Regions from separate parts of the Rhizobium sp. 10N414 genome, predicted to be linked through region 2. Evidence: riboswitches for the same ligand, from Rfam matches in the RefSeq annotation. Region 2 holds a riboswitch; the other holds the start of a gene.
What was found. A riboswitch is a leader RNA that binds a small molecule or an ion and turns the genes downstream of it on or off. The one in region 2 is predicted to bind thiamine pyrophosphate.
Positions count from the first base shown of each region.

Region 1 (7,932 bases), on a different contig from region 2:
GGCGCGCCCCTCTGGAACGGTGTCGATCTCCTTGACGCTGGTCACCGCAAAATCGGTCGCGGGATTGGGCGGCAGATGTTTCGGCCATTGGACTGTGCCTGTGGCCCGTTTCGCCGGAATGGAGACGTCAACCGCCGTCAGGTAGGGCTTCGGGCTGCGTTCGCCGGTGAAGAGTGTCGCCGGGTCGCCGGAAGGTTCGCGCGTGGTTGCGACCAGCATGCTGACCTTTGAGGTATTCTGCGTTGCCGCTGATAGCGCAACAGGGGCCATGACGCCGCTTGGATGACCGCAGCTGGCAAGAACTGCCGCGACGAGCAAAGGTGCAAGTGTCCGAACAGTACGGGCAGCAATCACGTTCCGGTTCCCTCATTGAAACGCAAGCACCTTACGGTGGCCGGGCCTTGGTGACGTACTCTCACAGAAACGACGCGGATGTTACGTGCAATTCGCGCCCATGCCCTAGGGCAGGACGAACGATCTACGACAAGCTCAATTCGGGGTCTGGAGCCGTCTATCCATCTCGAACTACGCCTTCGGCTTCCGCAGCTTCACTGCCACACAATGCTTGTTTCCGGCATCCCAAACGCTGTCGGTCCTGCAGACCGGCTGCTTGGGCGAGCAGGACTTTCCCGCCAACGTGGATTTCAAGCTGCGAGTGCACAGGCACCTCCCTTTTTCCCAACCCCAGTTTTCGGGACAACTGACGCAGCGCTTTGTCTTCGGGTCAACGAACCGGCCGGCCCCACAGGAACAGGTCGAGCGCTTGGCATCCCACGACGCCCCCGCGGCGCACGCGACGCAAGTTTTCCTTCTCGAATCCCAGTTTTTCCCATCTGGACAAGTTCCACTCGAATTGACCGCATTGCCGGGAGCCTGCGCCGAAGGGAGCTTTTGTGGCTCGATCGCCTGCTGGCCTGGACAAGTGAGCTTCTGATCGCACTGCAGGGAGCAGCCGACAACCCCGCGAGACCGGTTGACCGGCGTGTCTGGATATTCAAAGGGACAGGGCATCTGCTGCGCGCCTGCTGTCCATCCGAACAGCAAGACCAAAGCGAAGAGAAGAAGACGACATCCCAACATTTCAGAACACTAGGCCCCGGCATATGATCTGTCCAGCTTGTCACAGGCGCGACCCTGGACCTGCGCACGGGAGTTCGCATGACCAGCAGCTGGGAGCGGATCCAATGGCCCGGCGTATCGATCGGATCTCATTTCCGTGCCGGAGCCGGAGCCCGATGACGTCGAGGTCGACGCCGCGCGCCTCCTCCAGGGCGTTTCCCGGCATCGCCGGGTTCACCTGGCGATATATCCATTTTTTGGATGACAGGCGCGTTCTTCTCTGCGAGAAGAAGGCAATGAGAGACAGGGGCGCCCTCGAAGATGGGCTGAGAAGTACCCTTTGAACCTGAACCGGATAATGCCGGCGGAGGGAGTCGCTCGGGACGTTTCGCCTCCTGCGTCAGTCCCCGCGCCTTTCTCCCCATCGAAAGGCGCACCATGCAAGATCAGACCTTACCGGGAATACTGCTGAGCGAGTTGCGCGCGCAACCGCCGCTCGTGCACTGCATCACCAACTTCGTTGCCATGAACATCGCAGCCAATGTGCTTCTGGCCGCCGGCGCGTCTCCCGCCATGGTGCATGCGGAAGAAGAGGCTGGCGAGTTTGCGGCGATCGCAGGCGCACTGACAATCAACATCGGCACACTGTCGCCATCCTGGTTGCGCGGCATGGAGGCGGCAGCCCTCGCCGCCAGCCAGTCCGGCAAGCCATGGGTCCTCGATCCGGTCGCCCATTATGCCACCGGCTTCCGCCGGGCAGCCGTTGATCGGCTGCTGGAGCTCGGTCCGACGGTCATTCGCGGCAACGCCTCCGAGATCATCGCCCTTGCCGGTGGCGAAAGCCGGGGCCAGGGGGTGGACAGTCGTGACGGGGTCGAACAGGCCGAGGAATCCGCCCGGCTGCTTGCCAGGACACACGGTGCAACGGTCGCGGTAACCGGCGTCGTCGATTTCGTCACCGACGGTGAACGAGCTGCCTGGATTGAAGGCGGGTCGGCCTTGATGCCTAAGGTGACCGCGCTCGGTTGCGCACTGACCTGCCTCGTCGGAGCATTCACGGCGATCCGCCCTGCCGCACCGTTCGAGGCAACGGTTGCAGCGCTTACGACCTTTGCTGTTGCCGGCGAGATGGCAGCCAGCAGGGCAGAAGGCCCGGGTTCGTTTTCTCCGGCGTTTCTCGATGCGCTTGCAGCGCTTGACGCCCCGCTCCTCGATCGCCATGCGAGGGTGCGTTCCGCATGAGGACCATCGACCTTTCCCTTTATCTTGTCCTCGATCCCGGTCTTTGTGCCGGCTTCGGCATGGTGGAGACCGCGCGGGCGGCTGTTGCTGGCGGAGCGACGGTTGTCCAGCTGCGCGACAAGCAAGCCGATACAGCCCTGATGATCGAAACAGGTCGGGCGCTCAAGGTGGCTTTGTCTGGCACCGGTGCCTTGCTCATCGTCAACGATGACGTGGAGGCTGCCGTCGCAATTGGTGCTGACGGTCTGCACATCGGGCAAGAGGACATGGATGCGCCAACTGCCCGCGCGCGGATTGGAGACGATATGATCCTTGGCCTCTCCGTTGAGACCGAGGCGCTGGCCGCGGGGGTCGATGCGGCAATCGTCGACTACGCGGGTATCGGCCCGGTCTTTGCGACATCAACGAAGGCGGATCACAAGGAGCCGACCGGTTTCGCTGGCCTTGCTCGCCTCGTGCGCGTCTGCCCCGTTCCCGCAGTCGCAATCGGCGGGCTGAAGGCGGCTCATGTCGGGGATGTCTTTGCTGCTGGGGCTGACGGTCTTGCCGTCGTCTCTGCGATATGCGGCACGCGTGACCCTGAGGCGGCGGCTCGCGAGATCGCGGAAAACATCAGAAAGGTTCACCGATGATCCGAAACGTTCTCTCCATTGCCGGATCCGATCCTTCTGGCGGCGCCGGAATCCAGGCGGACCTGAAGGCCTTCTCTGCCCGCGGTGTCTACGGCATGGCGGTGCTGACCGCGCTGACGGCGCAAAACACACAGGGCGTTTGCGGGGTCCATCTGGTTCCGGCTGCCTTCGTCGCCGACCAGATCAAGGCAGTGTTTGCCGATGTCCGTGTTGATGCAATCAAGATCGGCATGATTGCCAATGCCGAAATCGCCAACGCTGTCGCCGATGCGATCGAACCCCACAAGGGCATTCCGGTCGTTCTTGATCCTGTCATGGTCGCCAAGGGCGGGGCTAGCCTCCTCGATCGGTCTGCGGTCGACGTCCTCACCCGGCGGCTGCTGCCGCTTGCGACGCTGCTTACTCCCAATCTTCCGGAAGCGGCAGCACTCCTGCATGGACCGACGGCCGATACCCGCGCGGACATGGCTGAGCAGGCGCAAAGCCTGCGTGCTCTTGGCCCGGAGGCGGTGCTGGTCAAGGGCGGTCATCTGCCAAGCCAGGAGAGCCCTGATGTCCTGGCGACAGCCACGGGGGTGAGCTGGTTCGAGGCGCTCCGGGTACCGACTTCGAACACGCATGGCACCGGCTGCACGCTATCGAGCGCGCTTGCCGCCGAGCTCGCGAAGGGGGCGACGCTGCCCGAGGCAGTGGCGGATGCGAAAAGCTACCTCGCCCATGCCGTCGCGCAGGCGGATACGCTTTCTGTCGGTTCCGGGCACGGGCCGGTTCAGCATTTTCATGAGCTTTGGAAGTTGAAAGAAGGACATTCGAGATGAGTTTGGCGATCAGCGAACAGACCGTCATCATCACCGGGGCCGGGCGTGGCCTGGGCGCCGCCATCGCTGCTGCCTTTGCCCGCCAAGGCGCGAAGGTCGCAATCAACTACCGCAACAGCCGCATCGAGGCCGAGGCGCTTGCCGCGTCGTTGGGTGATCGTGCCCGAGCCTTCCAGGCGGATGTCCGCGACAGCGAGGCCGTCAAGCGCATGGTGGCCGAGGTCAAGGATACACTCGGTGCGCCGACGACAGTCGTGCACAATGCCCTGACCGACTTCAGCTTCAACGGAGACGCCCGATCGAAGCTCGACCAATTGACCTGGGGTGAAATGACATCACAGCTCGATACGGCCGTGAAGGGGGCGCTGAACCTGATCCAGGCCGCCCGCCCGGACATGGCCACTGCCGGTTTTGGGCGGATCATCACGATCGGCACCAATCTCTTCCAGAACCCGGTGGTGCCCTACCATGACTACACGGCTGCCAAGGGTGCGCTTCTGTCCTTGACCCGCACGGCGGCCGCAGAGCTGGGCCCATCAGGCATTACCGTCAACATGGTCTCGGGCGGCTTGCTGCGCGCCACTGAAGCGAGCAGCGCCACACCGGATGCGGTCTTCGATCTGATTGCGGCAAGCACGCCCCTCCGGCAAGTGACGACGCCAGAGGAAATGGCCGACGCGGTCCTGTTTTTCGCAAGCCCCTGGGCACGCGCCGTTACCGGGCAGAACCTCATCGTCGACGGCGGACTCGTCTTCGGCTGAGGCAAAGCCACCTCAGGACTTGACCGCACCCGCGGTCAAGCCGGCGATGATGTGCTTCTGCGCCAGGAAGAAGACGATGATCGTTGGCATGATTGTCAGCGTGATGAAAGCGAGCACCAGCTGCCAGGCAGTGCCGAACTCGCCGCGATAAACCATGATGCCGAGCGGCCAGGGATACATCGTCTCCGAATTCAGCATGATCAGCGGCAGGATGTAGCTGTTCCAGCTGCCGACAAAGGAGATGATGCTGACCGTTGCAATGATCGGCCGCGAGAGCGGCAGCGAGATGTGCCAGAAAAACCGGATGTAGCCGCAGCCGTCGACGATGGCAGCCTGGAACAATTCTTCCGGGAGGTTGCGAAAATAATTCCTGAACAAGAGAATGCTCATGCCGAGGCCAAAGGCGACCTGCGGCAGGACAACACCCCAGTAGGAATTCAACAGGCCCAGGTCCCGGATCCGGATGAACAAGGGAAGGATGGCGGTCGCGGCCGGAAACATCAGGCCGATCAGGAAGTAGTTGAGCAGGAAGCCGGCACCGAAGAACTTTACATGCGCGAAGGTGAAGGCAGCCATGGCGGAAACCGAAACCGTCAGGCAGACAGTCAAGGTGGCGATGATCAGCGAATTCATCATCTGTCGCCAGTAGCGGTCTCCGAAGAGAATGTCGGTATAGTTCTCCGGATGCCATGCGGCAGGTAGCCCGAAGGGGTTCGTTCTGAGGTCGCCGAGGTCCTTGAAGCCGCCAAGTGCCGTCGTCATCAGGGGAACCAGCACGATCGCCGCGATGAGCGTCAGCGAAACATAGAGATAGATCTTCGTGCCGGTCGCGGTCCGGGCAGATGAGGCCATGTCAGTCATTGCGCATGAATATCCGTTTGTAGCCGAAGGCCAGCGTCACACAGATGACGAAAAGGACGACGCCGACGGCGCTGCCGAGGCCGACCTGCATGCGCGTGACGCCGAAATTGAACAGGAAGGTGACCATGGTCTGCGTCGCATTGAACGGCCCGCCACCGGTCAGCGGCATGATGAGATCGAAGAGCTGCAGCGAGCCGACGACGGCAAAGAAGATGGACAGGCGGACCGTCGAACCAAGAAGCGGCAGCGTGATGTAGCGGAACCGCTGCCAGCCGCTCGCGCCATCGATTTCGGCAGCCTCCAGCACGCTCTTGTCGAGCGACTGCAGCCCGGCGATGAACAGCATCATGTGGAAGCCGAAATACTTCCAGACGACGACAGCCAGCACCGCATAGATTGCCAGGTCCTTGTCCGCCAGAACATAGGGCGTCTCGACGCCAATGAGGTGGGCAGCCGAGGCAAACAAGCCATAGTCACCGTCATAGACGAAGCGCCAGATGAGGCCTGCCGCCACCTCGGCGAGGACATAGGGCAGAAAGAAGATCAAGCGGAAGAGGACCACACCGGCGATCCGGTGCGCCAGCATCATCGCCAGCCAGATCGCGAGCGGAATCTGAACCAGAATGGAAACAACGATGATCAGGGCATTGTTTTTCAATGCTGTTATGAAGGCGCTGTTCTTGAACAGGACCTCGAAATTCCGCATGCCGACAAACTGTGTCGGCAGACCGTAGCCATCCCACTTGTAGAGACTGTACCAGGCCGCCTCGCCCATCGGCAGGATGACGAAGATCGTGAACAGCAGCAGTGCTGGCGGCAGAAACAGAAGCAGGACAGGCAGGCGCCGCGCCAGGCTGGGATCCTTGCTGCGCGCCGACGATCTTAAAGTCGGGCGCGGACGGATGACGCTCGTCGCGCTGATGGTGGTCATTAAAGCCGATCCTCCTCATTCAGATTGAGGGCGGCGCGGATGCTTCTCCGCGCCGCGACAGTCTTGATCAGAGCTGATCCTGCTCGAAGGCTTCCTGGATCTGCTGTGCTCCATCGGCAGGGCTCATCTGCCCGGAGACTATGGCAACGGAGACATCGTTGACGACACGGCCGACCGACGGGCCGAGATCCTGATCGAAGAAGTTCTGATGCCAGGTCGAGTGCGCCAACTGTTCGGCGGACTGATGCAACAGCGGATTGGTCACACCATCCTCGGCACCGACGGCGACCGGGATGAGCATGCCGGCCTTGGCCATCTCGCGCTCGTTTTCGGCGTTCGTCAGATAGGCGAGGAAGTCGAGCGTTTCAGGCGGCGCCTTCTTCGTCACGGCCCAACCGTTCAATCCACCAAGCGTGTCGGTGACCGCGCCTGCGCCGCCCGTCACGGCCGGAAACGCAAAGCGGCCGATATTGTCCGGATCGAGCCCCTTGCCATCACCGGCGTTCGTGCGCTGGTTGGCGGCGGTGTTTTCAAACGCCAGGATCATTGCTGCCTTGCCATCGCCGAAGACGCCGAGCGTCTGCGGCCAGGTGGCGCCGAGATAGCCCGGCTGGAACGGCTCCAGTTTGCCGAGCTCGGCAAGCTGCTCTCCGGCCTTGATGATTGCCGGATCGTTGAAACCTTCCCCTTCACCGGTCTTTGCCGCGTCGAAGACCTTCTGGCCACCGTTGCGCATCACCAGATAGCTCCAGTAGAAATGGAGAGGCCATTTCTCGCCACCGCCGCCCGCAATCGGGACGATGCCGGCATCCTTGATCTTCTTCACGGCATTGAGATAGTCATCCCAGGACTTGATGCTGGCGGCATCGACACCGGCCTTGGCGAAAAGCGCCTTGTTGTAGAAGAACGAGACGGTGCCCATCTTGAAAGGCACGGCGCCGATCTTGCCGTCGTAGGACAGGCCCTTGATCGCGGCCGGGTTGTAGCTCTTCACCCAGGCGCCATCCTTTGCGTTCATCGCCGACGTCAGGTCCATGAGCGTCCCGGTCGCCAGCTGCTGCTTCAGCACGCCGCCGCCCCAGCTGTAGAAGAAATCCGGCGCATCGCTCGACTGCAAGAGGGTCGGAAGCTTGGCCTTGAAAGCCTCGTTTTCCAGGAACTGCATTTCGATTTTCACGCCGGGATGTTCGGCCTGGTATTTGTCTGCAATCTTGCGCCAGATCGCGACATAGTTCGGATCGAGCTCAAGGTGCAGCCACTTGACGGTGGTGTCTGCCGCGGCACTTCCCGCAGCAATCAGGAGCGCCAGTCCCGTGGCCGCCGAGCGGGCGATGAAACGGCTGCGAAGCAAGGCTTTCGCCTTCATTTGGTCAAACATGATTTTCTCCTCCAGCAAGGGCAAAAATCGTCCTCTTCAATTTTTCCCTTATGCGGATTAAATCATCGGGAGGTTTTGGCGAATGTCAACTCCCCTCGTTGAAATCGGGCAGATTTGCCTTGACAGACGGGGATGCTGGCGCGCTATTTAATTCGCATACCGTTGAAAATATGAGCGCCGCACGCCGCGGTCACATTGAAGAGCCTGGCCGACCTGATGAAGACCGCAGATCCCGAATTGATGCGCGCGA
Region 1 covers NZ_JBFTIN010000027.1:75,000-82,931, reverse strand. Annotated here, with positions in the region: partial or broken gene AC1DE4_RS21975 (alpha/beta hydrolase) at 1-270, opposite strand, end outside; TPP riboswitch at 1,355-1,449, shown strand; gene thiM (hydroxyethylthiazole kinase) at 1,498-2,301, shown strand; gene thiE (thiamine phosphate synthase) at 2,298-2,933, shown strand; gene thiD (bifunctional hydroxymethylpyrimidine kinase/phosphomethylpyrimidine kinase) at 2,930-3,751, shown strand; gene AC1DE4_RS21955 (3-oxoacyl-ACP reductase) at 3,748-4,512, shown strand; gene AC1DE4_RS21950 (carbohydrate ABC transporter permease) at 4,525-5,373, opposite strand; gene AC1DE4_RS21945 (carbohydrate ABC transporter permease) at 5,366-6,304, opposite strand; gene AC1DE4_RS21940 (ABC transporter substrate-binding protein) at 6,372-7,682, opposite strand; gene AC1DE4_RS21935 (ROK family transcriptional regulator) at 7,899-7,932, shown strand, end outside.
Region 1: it holds a riboswitch for thiamine pyrophosphate, as region 2 does, so the genes downstream of both, thiM (hydroxyethylthiazole kinase) here and thiC (phosphomethylpyrimidine synthase ThiC) in region 2, are expected to answer to the same signal.

Region 2 (7,932 bases):
GACGGCCGCCGCGAGGATCGCGGGTGAAGGATACCGTGCGGTGCCGAGAAGCAGGCGGGAGGAGACTACGGTGTCGTAGAGCGTCAGCATGGTCAGCCTCCCTGCATCGGCGACAGGATTTCGATCCGGTCGTTGTCGTTGAGCGCGTGGTCGGCGCGGTCCTCACGGTGGACGATTTCGCCGTTGACGGCGGTCGCCAGCCAGTCGCCTTCGTATTCCATCAGCGTCAGCAGTTCGGACAAGGTTGGCGCAGCGAGGTCGTGATGCTCGCCGTTGACGATCAGTTTCATCAGCAATTTCCTCCTGGTTCGGTTCTGGAGAAGACAAGGTCCACAGCTTCCTGCGCCATGGTAGGCGCCAGCAGGAAGCCGTGGCGATAGAGGCCGTTGAGCACGACCGCCTCGGCCTCGCGGGTTACGCGTGGAAAATTGTCGGCGAATGCCGGCCGGATGCCCGCGCCGGTTTCGATAACGGTAGCGTCCGCAAAGGCGGGATGCACAGCGTAGGCGGCGTTCAGCAGTTCCATCATCGAACGCGCCGAGATGGGACCGGCGAACTCGGTCTCGATCATGGTGGCACCCACCATGAACAGGCCATTTCCACGCGGAACGATATAAACGGGGAAGCGCGGATGCAGCAGGCGAACGGGTCTGGCGAGGCAGACCTCGGGCGTGTGTAGATAGAGCATTTCGCCGCGCACGCCGCGAAGCCCGCTCGTTTGCCCGATGCGTGCTGCGCCCGTGCAATCGACGATGTCGTCGTAGCCGGTGGTCTCGGCCACTTGGCCGATGAATGCTACGCCCCGGGCGGCGAGCTTTTCTCGCAGCAGACCCAGCACTCGTCTCGGATCGAGATGTCCTTCCAGCGGGAAGAACAGGGCCCGCCTGAAGCGGCCTGCGAGAGCCGGCTCCAATGGGCCGATCTGCTCCTCGCCCAGCCATTCATGGCCGCTGGTGCGGCTGGCAAAGCGATCGAGTTCACCCTGGTCGCGCGCGGGGGCAACGACCAGCGTGCCGTTTCGGTGTACCTCGCCGGGCAGCATCATGTCCCACCGATCGATGGCACCGCGGCCACGCAGCAAGACGGCTTCGTCCGCGCCTTCACGCTCACACCACGGTGCCAGCATGCCGCCCGCGAGCCATGAGGCTGCCTGGCCGAAATCTGGATTCGGATCCATAACGGTGACGTCAGCACTGCGAAGAGTGAGTTCGTGCGCGACCGTGAGGCCGGCAACGCCGGCCCCTTTGACGAGGACATGCATCTCAGTCACGCGACTCTTGGATGATATCGATCGGCATATAGAGATCGCCACCCTCGCGGTATTTCGCCGCCATGGCGTCGAGCCCTTCTTTCTGCGCTTCAGCGCGGATGTCGTGCGAAATCCGCATCGAGCAGAACTTCGGGCCACACATGGAGCAGAAGTGCGCCACCTTGTGCGCTTCCTTCGGCAGCGTCTCGTCGTGGAAGCTGCGGGCCGTCTCCGGATCGAGCGACAGGTTGAATTGATCCTCCCATCGGAATTCGAAGCGGGCGCGCGACAGCGCATCATCGCGAGATTGAGCTGCCGGGTGACCCTTGGCGAGATCGGCAGCGTGGGCGGCGATCTTGTAGGTGATGACGCCGGTCTTCACGTCGTTGCGGTCGGGGAGACCCAGATGCTCCTTCGGGGTGACGTAGCAAAGCATCGCCGTACCGAACCAGCCAATCATCGCAGCACCGATGCCCGAAGTGATGTGGTCATAGCCCGGGGCGATATCTGTCGTCAGTGGTCCCAGCGTGTAGAAAGGCGCCTCGCCGCAGACGGCGAGCTGCTTGTCCATGTTTTCCTTGATCTTGTGCATCGGGACATGGCCTGGGCCCTCGATCATGACTTGGCAGTCCTTGGCCCAGGCGATCTTCGTCAGTTCGCCGAGGGTCTCCAGCTCGGCGAATTGTGCGGCGTCGTTGGCGTCGGCAATCGAACCCGGACGCAGGCCGTCGCCGAGCGAGAAGGAGACGTCATAGGCGCGGCAGATGTCGCAGATCTCCTCGAAATGCTCGTAAAGGAAGCTTTCGCGATGGTGATGAAGACACCACTTGGCCATGATAGAGCCGCCGCGTGAAACGATGCCGGTGACGCGGTTGACCGTAAGTGGGATGTAGTGAAGCCGCACGCCGGCATGGATCGTGAAATAGTCGACGCCCTGCTCCGCCTGCTCGATGAGTGTATCGCGATAGACCTCCCAGGTCAGGTTCTCGGCGATACCCTCGACCTTCTCCAGCGCCTGATAGAGCGGCACGGTGCCGATCGGCAGCGGCGAGTTGCGGATGATCCATTCGCGGATGTTGTGGATGTTGCGGCCGGTGGAGAGATCCATCACGGTGTCGGCGCCCCAGCGCGCGGCCCAGACCATTTTCTCGACCTCTTCGGCCATCGAGGAGGTGACGGCGGAGTTGCCGATATTGGCGTTGATCTTCACCAGGAAGTTCCGGCCGATGATCATCGGCTCGGCTTCCGGGTGGTTGATGTTGGCGGGGATGATGGCGCGGCCGGCGGCGACTTCCTGTCGGACGAATTCCGGGGTGACGTGATCGGGAATATGGGCGCCGAAGCTCTCACCGTCGCGCACAATTGCCTCGGCCTTAGCCTTGCGGCCGAGATTTTCGCGGATGGCGATGAACTCCATCTCGGGCGTGATGATACCGGCGCGCGCATAGGCGAGCTGGGTCACGGCCTTGCCGTCCCTGGCGCGGAGCGGTTGGCGCTTGGCGGGAAATTCCGGCGTCAGCCGCTCGCCGCTGGCAAAGCCGTTATCCTCGGGGCGCATCTGGCGACCCCGATAGGCTTCGACGTCGCCGCGCGCGAGTACCCAGCTGCGGCGCAGTTCCGGAAGCCCCTGCTCGATGCTGATGTCAGCGCCTTCGACCGTATAGATGCCGGAGGAATCATAGACCGTGACCGGTGGCTCGCCCGATGTCGGGTGGACGCTGATTTCGCGCATCGGCACGCGGACATCGGGGTGAATGTCCCCAGGGATGTAGATTTTCCGAGAGGCCGGTAGGGGCCCTGTTGTGACGGTCGGGGTGATGGTCTTTGCGGCAATATTCATGGTTTGAGGCTCCAAGTTTCAAGTTTGGAGACCCAGTCCTCAGCCGGAATGATGAAAAGACGCCGGCACGGATTCCGCGCGTGAATCCAATGCCTTCGAGCGCTTGCACCGTCCCTACGCCAGTATGAACTGGATCAGGTTCAACGGGTCACTGCGCACGATAGCAGTATCTCAGCCCCTTGCCGGGACCCCCCTGGTGAATGCGAAAAGGTTAGAGCCAGAGCAGCAAAGCTGTCAAGCCGACTGCCGTAACTACATGGAAAGGTCCAGAACGCGGCCCTCGAAGAGGCGGCTCTGCGAACCCTCAAGATGCGCCTTCATCAAAGCCCGCGCGTCTTCCGCACGTCCTTCGACGATGGCGAGGTAGATCTTGTTGTGCTCCTCGTAGACCTGCTCGAGGCCCTGACGCGGACCAAGGAGCGATAGGCCGTGAAGGTGCATGCCGACAGCGATGTGAGCCTTCAGGGCGTCGATCGAGGCCGTGTAGTAGTGGTTGTTGGCGGCTTCGGTGACGGCCCGATGGAAGGTGAAGTCGGCGTCGGTGCGATGAAGCTGGTGACTGGTCGCCTCGCGCAGATCGGCGAGTGCTGCCGCGATCTTCTGGATCGCCGCCTCGTCACGGCGCTTGGCAGCAAAGTAGGCGGCGGCAGGCTCGATCGTCAGGCGAAACTCGTAGCAGCGCTGGATGTCGGCGATCGTCTTCACCGGAGAATAGGAGAGCTGCGTCGTCGGCGAACCGTGGGCGCTGACGAAGGTGCCGGCTCCCTGACGGGCATAGACGATACCTTGATCGCGCAACCGCGCCAAGGCGTCGCGCACGATCGGACGCGAGACGCCGAGCATCGATGCAAGCTCATGCTCACCGGGAAGCCGCGAATCCGGCGGATAGTTTCCCGAGCGGATACGCTCCTGCAATTGGTCGAAGACGCGATCGACCAGCTTGACAGCCTTGCCGCGCTCCGGCTTGGCCGCCGAGGCCGTCTGGGCTTTCGCCGATACACCGCTACCTTCGTCCACCTTCACTCTCCCCGTCGGCATGTCCTATGCCGCCTGATTCTGTGCAATCAGTCTTACCAAACTATCAGAATTACCGAAGCCCCCGGACTTCACCGCGCAACGGAAAAGCAGGCCGTCTGCCGTTACGACGTCGAACCACGGAATACCCGCCTCGATTTCGCCCTGCGGCCTCAGGACCCGAATGCCGAGCGCGCGGAAAACCGCGAGCGCCGTATCGCCCCCGCCGACCATCAGCATGTCCGGGCGCGTCATCTCTATGGCCGATTTTACGCCTTTCGCGAAGCGGTCGGCAACTGTCGCAGCCTCGCTGGTGATTTCGCCGGTGCAGCGAAGGAGAATCGGCAAGCCAAATCGCGCTTCGGGAGGCACTGCTCCCATGGGGGCATCAATGGTTGCGGCGAGGCATTCGGTGCCTTCCAGCCTGGCCATTTGTGCTGTTGTGATCGGGTCGCGGGAGCCGAAGGCGAAGACGGTCCGGCTCGATGCGGCAAACGCTTTGCTTGTCCTGTTCGGCTGCCCGATCTTGCGGGCAAGTGCGGCTCCGATACCGCGGGCGCCGACGGCAAGGGCGTTCGTCCAGTCGTGTGCCTCAACCACTTGGTCGAGATCGCCGTCCGTTTCGGCATCGCGGACCAGCACCTCGGTGTCACTTGCGTCAAAAAGCTCGGCAATCGGCAGCGGCCGATCGACACCACGACCGACGACGTGACCGTTGCGGGTCAAACGCTCTTGATCGGGAATGGCTGGTGCCACCACGATTGCCTCGTGACCGAAGGAGGCAGCCAAAGCTGCGCTTTCCGCTGCAACGTTCCCCTTAAGCCGGGAGTCGATCTTTTTCAGAACGATTTGAGGCGAGGCGGCAAGAAGGGCCTTCGCCGCAGCGCTGACCCTTCCTGCCGCTTCCTCCTCCGGGAGAGCTCTCGAAGCCGTGTTGACCACCACGACCTCGCTACCGGTCGCAAGCGTTTCCGATATGGCCCCGACGTCGATCGCGACAGCGACGGAAAGTCCGGCGTCGACAAAGGGGGTTCCCGTGTCGAGCGCGCCGGTCAAATCGTCAGCGATGATCGCGACCTTCAGCGTCATTCAGTCTGTCCTGAGTTGACAGCGTGGCAGGCGACGAGATGGCCAGGCTTGGCTTCTTTCCATTCCGGCACGACCTTGCTGCACACGTCCATGGCGATCGGGCAGCGCGAGTGGAAGCGGCAGCCGCTCGGTGGGTTGAGCGGGCTCGGCACGTCGCCCTGCAGGATCTGGCGCTTGCGCGTGCGCTCCAGCTCCGGATCGGTTTCCGGAACGGCTGACAGCAGTGCCTTGGTGTAAGGGTGCAGCGGGTTCTCGAACAGCTCCTCGCGCGTCGCAAGTTCCGCCAGGCGGCCGAGATACATGACGCCGACGCGGGTACTGATATGTCGGACAACAGCCAGGTCGTGGGCGATGAAGAGGTAAGTCAGGCCATACTTCTCCTGCAGATCGAGCAGGAGATTAATAATCTGCGCCTGTATCGAGACGTCGAGCGCCGAGATCGCTTCGTCGCAGACGATGAATTTAGGCTGGCAGGCAAGTGCGCGAGCGATGACGACGCGCTGTCGCTGGCCGCCGGACAGCTCATGCGGATAGCGCTGCGCAAAGCGCGTCGGCAGGCCGACGTCGGTCAGCAGGGTGGCGATCTTGTCCTTGAGCTCCGCTTTGGTGCAGAGCTTGTGGAAGAGGATCGGTTCGCCGACTGCCTCACCGATCGTCATGCGCGGGTTGAGCGTCGAATAAGGATCCTGAAAGACGATCTGCAGGTCGCGGCGGAAGGGCCGCATCTGTTTTTCATCAAGGGTCGCGAGATCCTGGCCCTTGTAGACGACCTTGCCTGATGTCGCCTTGTAGAGGTTGAGGATAGTGAAGCCGGTCGTCGACTTGCCGCAGCCGGATTCGCCGACAAGCGAGAGGGTTTCGCCTTCCATGATGTCGAGGTTGACGTTGTCGAGCGCATAGACGGTCGCCGAGCGCTCGCCGAAGGCGCCGAGCTTGACGTGGAAATGCTTGACGAGGTTTTCGACCTTGAGCAGCGGCTGTGCACCCATCACGCAGCCTCCTGCATTTTCTGGACGACGAAGCAGGCTGTGCGGTGGTTTCCGGCGCCTGATAGCGGTTCGAGTTTCGGCACGCGCTCGTGGCAGACGGCTTCCGCCAGCGGACAGCGTGGGGCAAAGGGGCAGCCCTTGGGGCGGCGGCCCGGCTCCGGTGGCGTCCCGCCGATGGACGAAAGCCGGCTTGCCGGCGCATCCGAGAGCTTCGGGATCGAGGCGAGCAGACCGCGCGTATAGGGGTGGCTGGGGCGGGCATAAAGCTCGTCAACCGGTGCATCCTCGACGACGGTTCCGGCATAAAGCACGGCGACACGATCGACGAGACCGGCAATCAGCGCCAGGTCGTGGGTAATCCAGACAACCGACATGCCGAGCTTGGCGCGCAGATCCTTCACCAGATCGACGATCTGAGCCTGAATGGTGACGTCGAGTGCCGTCGTCGGCTCGTCGGCGATCAGCAGTTTCGGATTGCAGGCAAGGCCGATCGCGATCATCACACGTTGGCGCATGCCGCCGGAGAGTTCATGCGGATAAGCCTGCAGGCGCTCTTCCGGCCCGGGAATGCCGACGAGGCGTAGCAGTTCGACAGCACGTACGCGCGCATCGGCCTTCCTCATCCCGCGATGATAGATCAAGGGCTCGCAGATCTGGTCGCCGATGCGCATCACCGGGTTAAGCGAGGTCATCGGATCTTGGAAGACGAAGCCGATATCGCCGCCGCGCACCTTGCGCAGTTCCTTGTTCGACATCTTCTGCAGGTCGTGGCCGTCGAAGCTCGCGGATCCCTTGGTGACTCTGATCTTGTTCGGCAGAAGCCGCATCAGGCTCAGCATGGTCAGGCTCTTGCCACAGCCGGATTCGCCGACCACGCCAAGCGTCTCGCCCTTGTTGACGTGCAGATCGATGCCATCGACCACGACCGCTGGGCCGTTTCTGCCATCGATTTCGACCGTCAGGCCGCGGACATCGAGGAGTTTTTCGTTGGATCGGGTGGTGTTCATCACTTCGAACCCCGCGGATTGAGTGCGTCGTTGAGGCCATCGCCGAGGAAGCTGAAGGCGACCGAGGCAAGACCGAGAACGGCTGCCGGGGCGGCCAGCAGATGCGGATAGTGCTGCCAGACGCGCAGACCGTCCGAGATCATGTTGCCCCAGCTTGGGGTCGGCGGGTTGACGCCGATGCCGAGGAAGCTGAAGGCGCTTTCCAGAACCATCGCAGTGCCAAGGCCGGCGCTGACGGAGACGATCAACGGGCCAAGCGCATTCGGAATGACGTAGCGTTTCATGATGATCCAGTTCGAAAGGCCGAGCGCCTGCGCGGCCGTGATGTAGGGCCGGCTCCGGATCGACAGGACCTGGGCGCGAACGAGGCGCGCATAGGGCGGCCAGGAGATCAAGGCCATCGAGCCGAAGACCAGAATGAAGTCGACCCAGATGGTCTGGCGATAGAAGGGATTGAGCGTCGCCAGATACTGCGCCTCCATCCATTTGGTGATGGGGGACTTCAGCGATGCATTGATGACGACGACGAGGAGCAGGTTCGGCACCGACATGGTCATGTCCGTCAGCCACATGATGACGCGGTCGAACGGATTGCCGAAGAAGCCAGCGATCGCGCCAAGGATCGTGCCGATAAACACGGCGATGACGGTGACAATGACTGCGACCAGGAAGGCCGTGCGGGTGCCGAAGACGACTCGGCTGAACACGTCGCGGCCGAGATCGTCGGTGCCGAAGAGATGTTGC
Region 2 covers NZ_JBFTIN010000010.1:82,572-90,503, reverse strand. Annotated here, with positions in the region: gene AC1DE4_RS12095 (thiazole synthase) at 1-90, opposite strand, end outside; gene thiS (sulfur carrier protein ThiS) at 93-290, opposite strand; gene thiO (glycine oxidase ThiO) at 290-1,261, opposite strand; gene thiC (phosphomethylpyrimidine synthase ThiC) at 1,263-3,089, opposite strand; TPP riboswitch at 3,183-3,294, opposite strand; gene AC1DE4_RS12075 (FadR/GntR family transcriptional regulator) at 3,342-4,112, opposite strand; gene AC1DE4_RS12070 (four-carbon acid sugar kinase family protein) at 4,131-5,192, opposite strand; gene AC1DE4_RS12065 (ABC transporter ATP-binding protein) at 5,189-6,181, opposite strand; gene AC1DE4_RS12060 (ABC transporter ATP-binding protein) at 6,181-7,188, opposite strand; gene AC1DE4_RS12055 (ABC transporter permease) at 7,188-7,932, opposite strand, start outside.